Regions from separate parts of the Streptomyces sp. NPDC001204 genome, predicted to be linked through region 1. Evidence: riboswitches for the same ligand, from Rfam matches in the RefSeq annotation. Region 1 holds a riboswitch; each other region holds the start of a gene.
What was found. A riboswitch is a leader RNA that binds a small molecule or an ion and turns the genes downstream of it on or off. The one in region 1 is predicted to bind cobalamin.
Positions count from the first base shown of each region.

Region 2: it holds a riboswitch for cobalamin, as region 1 does, so the genes downstream of both, ACWC91_RS01005 (ribonucleoside-diphosphate reductase subunit alpha) here and ACWC91_RS24085 (cobalamin biosynthesis protein) in region 1, are expected to answer to the same signal.
Region 3: it holds a riboswitch for cobalamin, as region 1 does, so the genes downstream of both, ACWC91_RS08045 ((2Fe-2S) ferredoxin domain-containing protein) here and ACWC91_RS24085 (cobalamin biosynthesis protein) in region 1, are expected to answer to the same signal.

Region 1 covers NZ_JBSFJL010000018.1:107,815-110,066, reverse strand. The annotation lists gene ACWC91_RS24095 (inorganic phosphate transporter) at 1-170, shown strand, start outside; gene ACWC91_RS24090 (hypothetical protein) at 204-428, shown strand; cobalamin riboswitch at 656-800, shown strand; gene ACWC91_RS24085 (cobalamin biosynthesis protein) at 901-1,842, shown strand; gene ACWC91_RS24080 (cobyric acid synthase) at 1,839-2,252, shown strand, end outside.
Region 2 covers NZ_JBSFJL010000001.1:216,324-218,575, reverse strand. The annotation lists gene ACWC91_RS01005 (ribonucleoside-diphosphate reductase subunit alpha) at 1-1,011, opposite strand, end outside; cobalamin riboswitch at 1,136-1,272, opposite strand; gene ACWC91_RS01000 (GNAT family N-acetyltransferase) at 1,335-1,841, opposite strand; gene mctP (monocarboxylate uptake permease MctP) at 1,920-2,252, opposite strand, start outside.
Region 3 covers NZ_JBSFJL010000004.1:173,715-175,966, forward strand. The annotation lists gene ACWC91_RS08035 (maleylpyruvate isomerase N-terminal domain-containing protein) at 1-23, opposite strand, end outside; gene ACWC91_RS08040 (Fpg/Nei family DNA glycosylase) at 189-971, shown strand; cobalamin riboswitch at 997-1,188, shown strand; gene ACWC91_RS08045 ((2Fe-2S) ferredoxin domain-containing protein) at 1,227-1,625, shown strand; gene ACWC91_RS08050 (cobalamin-binding protein) at 1,692-2,252, opposite strand, start outside.

The sequences.
Region 1 (2,252 bases):
TCAACGAGACCGGGGAGCCGGCCGGCGTGGTCACCCAGGCCATCGCCGCCGTCACCCCGCCCCCGGCCTCCCCGGTGACCGAGGAGCTCACGGCCACGATCCCCGCCCAGGCCTCCGCGCCCGCCGGTGATCCCGCGTCCGTGGCGACCCCGCCGGCCGCCGCCGTCTGAGCCCGCGCCACAGGCAGAAGGAAGAGAAACACCATGCAGATCGACTGGGTGGCCCTCGGCTCCGTCTTCGGCGTCAGCCTCGGCGTCGCGGTGGGCCTCGTGGCCCTGTTCACCCTCGGCATCGCCGGTCTCTCCCGCCGCGAGCGGGCCGTCGCCGAGGGCCACGGCGGCGGGGGCCTCGCGGTCACCGGCGCCTACGCCTGCTTCGCCGCGTGCGCCGCCGCCGTGGCCTACGGGATCTACCTGATCGTGGCCTAGCTGGTGCTGTGACCGGAAAGGTTCACCGGCTCGCGGCGTCCGGCACGGCACCAGCCACGGCACAGCCCGGCGCGGGACCCGGACAACCGGGTCCCGCCCCCCACCTCACCCGCCCTTCCCGGACCGTCCCCACGACGGGCCCGGGAAGGGCGGGTCTTCTGGTTCCCGGCGCCCGAGGTGTGGGCCTCATCTCAGTACCCCTGCGCAGGTCAACGCCAGGTTGACGGGTGTTCGCGGTGCGTGGTGGACTGCCGGAGCCAAGTACGGCGGCAGGAGAGGAAGTCCGGTGCGAATCCGGCGCGGTCCCGCCACTGTGACCGGGGAAGAACTTCCCCGGGAGCCAGGAACTCTCGCCGCCGGTCTCGTCGAACCAGGGCGTGGACACCCTGAGTGAGGACACATATCGCCATGCGCGGCTGCCGACCGAGGTTCACCACCGTCTGTCCGACCGACCGCACGACCGGCTGACCCGATGGGTGCCGATCGCGACTTCGCGTACGGCGCCGCCGCCGGCCTCCTCGGTGACCTGCTCCTCGGCGATCCACGCCGCGGGCACCCCGTCGCCGTGTTCGGACGGGCCGCGGGTGCCGTGGAACGCGCGCTGTGGCGGGACCACCGCGGCTGGGGCGCCCTGCACACCGCCGTGTGCGTGGGCGGTGTCCTGGGATCGGCCGCGCTGGCCGCGTCCGCCGCGCGTTCCTCGCGTACCGCGTCCGTCGCGCTGACCGCCGCCGCCACCTGGGCCGTCGTCGGCGGCACCTCCCTCGCCCGTGAGGCACGGGAGATCGGGCGCGCGCTGGACGCCGGGGACGTCGAGGGCGCCCGGGCGCGGCTGCCGCATCTGTGCGGGCGCGATCCGCAGGCGCTGGACGCCGACGGGATCGCCCGGGCCGTCGTCGAGTCCGTCGCCGAGAACACCTCCGACGCGGTGGTGGGCGCGCTGGTGTGGGGCGCCGCCGCCGGTGTGCCGGGCCTCCTCGGCTTCCGCGCGGTCAACACCCTGGACGCCATGGTCGGGCACAAGTCCCCCCGGTACCGCCGCTACGGCTGGGCCTCGGCCCGGCTCGACGACCTCGCCGGATGGCCGGGGGCGCGGCTCACCGCCGCCCTGGCGGCCGTCGCGGGCGACGACCCGCGCGGTGCCGTACGGGCCTGGCGCGCCGACGCCGGCCGGCACCCGAGCCCCAACGCCGGTCCGGTGGAAGCCGCGTTCGCGGGGGCGCTCGGGGTGCGGCTGGGCGGCACGCTCTCGTACGCCGGGCGCGTGGAGCACCGCCCGGAGCTCAACGGCAACGGACGAGCCGTCCGGCCGGGTGACATCGAGCGCGCGGTGCGGCTCTCCCGCCGCGTGGGCTGGCTCGCGCTCGGCGTGTGCGCGGGCGTACGGCTGCTGAAGAGAGGACGGACGTCATGAGTGGCGGTCTGCTCGTCGCCGGCACCACCTCCGACGCCGGGAAGAGCGTCGTCACCGCCGGGATCTGCCGGTGGCTGGTGCGCCAGGGCGTGAAGGTCGCCCCCTTCAAGGCGCAGAACATGTCCCTCAACTCGTTCGTCACCCGGGAGGGTGCCGAGATCGGGCGGGCGCAGGCCATGCAGGCCCAGGCGTGCCGCATCGAGCCGACCGCGCTGATGAACCCGGTGCTGCTCAAGCCGGGCGGCGAGCAGAGCAGCCAGGTCGTGCTGCTGGGCAGGCCGGTGGGCGAGTTGAGCGCGCGCGGCTACCACGGCGGGCGGCAGCAGAAGCTCCTCGGCACCGTGCTGGACTGCCTCGCCGAGTTGCGCAGCACGTACGACGCGGTGATCTGCGAGGGGGCGGGCAGCCCG
Region 2 (2,252 bases), on a different contig from region 1:
GACCCAGTGCGCGAGGTTGAGGTTGTGCGTACGGCGGGCGTCCTCACCGGTGTTGTCGCGCAGCTCCAGGAACTCCTCGATGTCCGAGTGCCAGGTCTCCAGGTAGACCGCGGCGGCACCCTTGCGCCGGCCGCCCTGGTTCACGGCGGCCACCGAGGCGTCCAGGGTCTTCAGGAACGGCACGATGCCGTTGGAGTGCCCGTTGGTGCCGCGGATCAGCGAACCGCGGGAGCGGATGCGGGAGTAGGCGATGCCGATGCCGCCGGCGTGCTTGGACAGCCGCGCGACCTGGAGGTAGCGCTCGTAGATCGAGTCCAGCTCGTCCCTGGGGGAGTCGAGCAGGTAGCAGGACGACATCTGGGGGTGACGCGTACCGGAGTTGAAGAGCGTGGGGGAGGAGGGCAGGTAGTCGAGGCGGCTCATCAGCCCGTAGAGCGCCTCGACCTCGTCGGCCGACCGTGCGGTGTCGTCCTGCGCGAGACCCGCCGCGACCCGCAGCAGGAAGTGCTGCGGCGTCTCGATCACCTTGCGGGTGATCGGGTGCCGCAGCAGGTACCGGCTGTGCAGGGTGCGCAGGCCGAAGTAGCCGAAGCGGTCGTCGGCGCCCGGGTCGATCAGCGCGTCGAGGCGGTCGGCGTACCGGTGTGCGAACTCGGCGGTCCGGTCGGCGAGAAGGCCCTCGCGGTGGCCGACGGCGACGGAGTCGGTGAAGGACACGACGCCCTGGGAGGCGGCCTCGGCGCGGATGGCGAGGGTCAGCAGCCTGGCCGCGAGCCGGGAGTAGGCGGGGTCCTCGGAGATGAGCCCGGCGGCCGCCTCCGTGGCCAGCTCGCGCAACTCGGCCTCGTCGGCCCGTGCCGACCGGCCGCGCAGCGCGGCGGCGGCGACCCGGCCGGGGTCGGCGTCGGGGAGGTCGGCGGTCAGCTCGGTCAGGGTCCGCAGCAGTACGGCACCTGGACCGTCGGTTTCCGGAGCTGTGGCTGAAACCGGGTCTGCTGGCGCGATGGTCACGTTGGAGCTCTCCCTCGCTCGGCACGGGGCCTCGCCGAGGGCAGGGGGCAGCACACGAGCGCACGCGGCGCCGCGTCCACCGGCCCATTCCACGAAGCCCGGACGTCAGGGCACCCGGACCGGACGGCCGGGCGCACTGTCGGCAGGTCCTCGGACTGACGCTCGTGGCGGCCCATGGGGGCATACGCGCACGAGTACACCGTTGCGGGACAGTTCCGGATTCGCACCGGATTCCCCTGCGGCGACAGCGAGCACGAGCATACATCTTGTGCTGAGTGAGTCGGGCACCCCCATATGTTGTGCCGTGTCGCTTCCGGTACGTGTCAGAATGTCAACTCGTAGGTCAGCAGCATGATGTCGTCCAGGTGCGGGAGGGGGTTCCAGTCCCGGCCCGGCGTGCGGACGAAGCCCAGACGCTCGTAGATGCGGTGGGCGGTGTGCATGGAGCTCTGGGTGGACAGCACCACGCGGACACAGCCCTCCACGGCCCGTGCCCGGTCCAGACAGGCCCGTACGAGGGCCTCGCCGACGCCTCGGCCGCGCGCCGCGTGCCCGACCGCGAGCATCCGTATCTCGGTCTCCCCGGGACCGGCGAGGTCGGCCATGGGGCCCGTGCCGGGGACGAAGGTCACGCCGCCGAGCACCTCCCCGTCCGCCACCGCCACCAGTACCTCGGCGGCGGCCGCCCGCTTGGCCACGTCCCGCAGCTCGCCGAGATACTCGTCGCTCTCACCGAAGTCGAGGAGCCCGTCCCGGAGGTAGGCCTGCGCGGTGATCTCACCGAGGGTGCCGTACTCGCCGGGTTCCACCGGCCGGATCACGATGTCCATGCGCCCGAGTGTGCCGCACGGGCACGGCGACGGGCCGCCGGATTTCTCCGGCGGCCCGTCGGATGCGCCTCCTGGTCGTCAGTGCGGGGCCGCCGCCGTGGCCGGCGGGAGTTCCACCTCGACGCCCGGGTCGCCGGCGTCCGCCGTGTAGTCCTCCGGCCGGGTCTCGTCCACGCCCTCAGGCGCCTTGACCGCCCTCAGCACGAGCGTCAGGACCACCGCGACGGCCGCGTTGAGCACGAACGCCGTCAGACCGATGTAGCCGATCTCGCCGATGCCCGGGATCTCCTTCGCCGAGCCGCCGAAGTGCTTCTGCGTCGGCGAGGCGACCCCGTAGGCGGCGACCGTGCCGTAGACCATGCCGACCGCCCAGCCCGCCAGCAGCGCCCAGCGGTGGAACCAGCGGGTGAA
Region 3 (2,252 bases), on a different contig from region 1:
TCGTCGACCTTGGACGGGATCACGGGCCATGGGTATCCCGGTCGGGCCGTCCGTCAAACCGGCGAGCGTCCGATCGGAGGCATGACGTCCCGGAGCAGGGTGCCGAGCGCGTGGGCTCGTTCTCCACGGGTACCCGTCAGCGCGTACGGCGGTCCGACGACCGTACGACGAAGAGCCCGGACGCACGCATGCCCGAACTGCCGGATGTCGAGGGATTCCGCGAGGTGCTGATGACCTGCGGCCGGCGGCGGTGTGTCACGGACGTCGAGGTGCGGGACACGGGGGTGTTGCGAGGTGTCAGCGCGCAGCGGCTGCGGAGGGAGTTGAAAGGCAGGCGTCTGGGGGAGGCGTGGCGGCACGGAAAGTGGTTGTTCGTGCCGGTGGATGACGGCGGTCGCGTACTGGTCTGGCACTTCGGTATGACGGGATCGCTGCGGTGCTGTGCCCCGGACGAGCCCCTCGCACCGCACGACCGCGTCGTGCTGACGCTCGACGACTCCCGGCACCTGCGCTACCGCGATCAACGCAAGCTCCAAGGCGTGCAGTTGGCCGACGACACGCAGGTCGCACGGATCACGGACGGTCTGGGGCCCGACGCGCTCACTCTGAGCGGAGCGGAATTGAGGGAGCTGCTGTCGGGACGACGGCGCGCCGTCAAGAGCGCGCTGATGGACCAGTCCGTGATCGCGGGTCTCGGGAACCTCCTGTGCGACGAGATCCTCTGGCGGGCCCGGGTGGCACCGCGGACCCCGGCGCGGGACCTGGGCGAGACCGCGCTTCGGCGTATCCATGCGGGGATGGGCCGGGTCCTTGAGACCTCCGTGCGTGCCGGGTGCGTGCCGCCGCGCCGTTCCTGGCTCACCGGGCACCGGGACGACCGCGAGCCGACGTGCCCTCGCTGCGGGTGGCCCCTGTGCTCGAACCGCGTCGGCGGACGCCGCACGGTCTGGTGCCCCCAGTGCCAGCAATGAGCGAAGCGACCGTTCCCCCGTGAGCGAATAGCAATGGGATGATGGTCGGCGACATATGGCGACGGCGGTCCGAGGAAGCCGGTGTGAATCCGGCGCGGTCCCGCCACTGTGACCGGTGAGCGAGTTCCGGAAGGCCACTGCCCCCGCCCGGGGTGGGAAGGCGGGACGAGTGACGACCCGGGAGCCAGGAGACTCACGCGGTCGCCTCCTCGATCGACACCGGGGCGGATCTCCCCGGGAGGGGAGTGGTGCGGCGTGCCCGAAAAGCCGACGGACGAGGCGCCGGACAGTGCCGTGGCGGGGAGCGGTTCGGTGCCGTGCCGGGTCGTCGTGTGCCGGGACTGCTGCTGCGGCAGCCCCAAGGTGATCGGGGTCGATCACGCGGCGCAGACCGCGCGGCTGCGTGCGGAGGTGCCGGTGCGCATCTCCGACTGCCTCGACGTGTGCGAGCAGGCGAACGTCATCGTGGTCCAGCCGTCCGCCGCGGGCCGGACCGCCGGTGCGCGACCGGTCTGGCTCGGGCTCGTCAACGACGAGGACGCGACCGAGGACATCGTCGCCTGGGTACGCGCCGGCGGCCCGGGAGTGGCTCCCCTGCCGGACATCCTCGGCCTCTACGCCATCACGCCGCCACGGCGTCCCACGACCTCGTGACGCCCGCACGGGCGGGGAGGCCCGCACACGCGGGGAGGCCTGCACGCGCGGGGAGGCCGACCGTCTTCACCGGCCGGGGAACGGACGTGCCTCGGCCGGTGTGACCGACTCGCCGGCCGGTACCCCGTGCATGATCTGGGCGAGCACCTCCGCCCCGCGTACCACCCGTGGCCCCGGCCGGTTGAAGTAGGACGGTCCGTCCAGTACCCAGACGCGGCCGGACCGAACGGCGGGCAGATCCGTCCACCCGGGCAGCCCGGTGAGCAACTCGGCCTCCCGCAGGGTGCGTTCAGGCGGGAAGCCGCACGGCAGGACGAGGACCACGTCCGGCTGTGCGGCGCGTACCGCCTCCCAGGTCACCGGCTCGGTGTGCTCGCCGGGCGCGGCGAGGAGGGGCTCGCCCCCGGCGGTGGTGATCTGCTCGGGCACCCAGTGCCCGGCGGGCCACAGCGGGTCGAGCCACTCGATCGCCACGACCCGGGGCCGGCCGAGGCCGGCGACCGCGCCGCGGACCCGGTCGAGGCGGTCCCGCAGCTCGGCCCGGCGACGCTGCGCGCGCTCACGCACGCCGAGCAGGTCGCCGACGGTGACCAGGCAGTCCAGTACGTCGTCGAGCGTGCGCGGCTC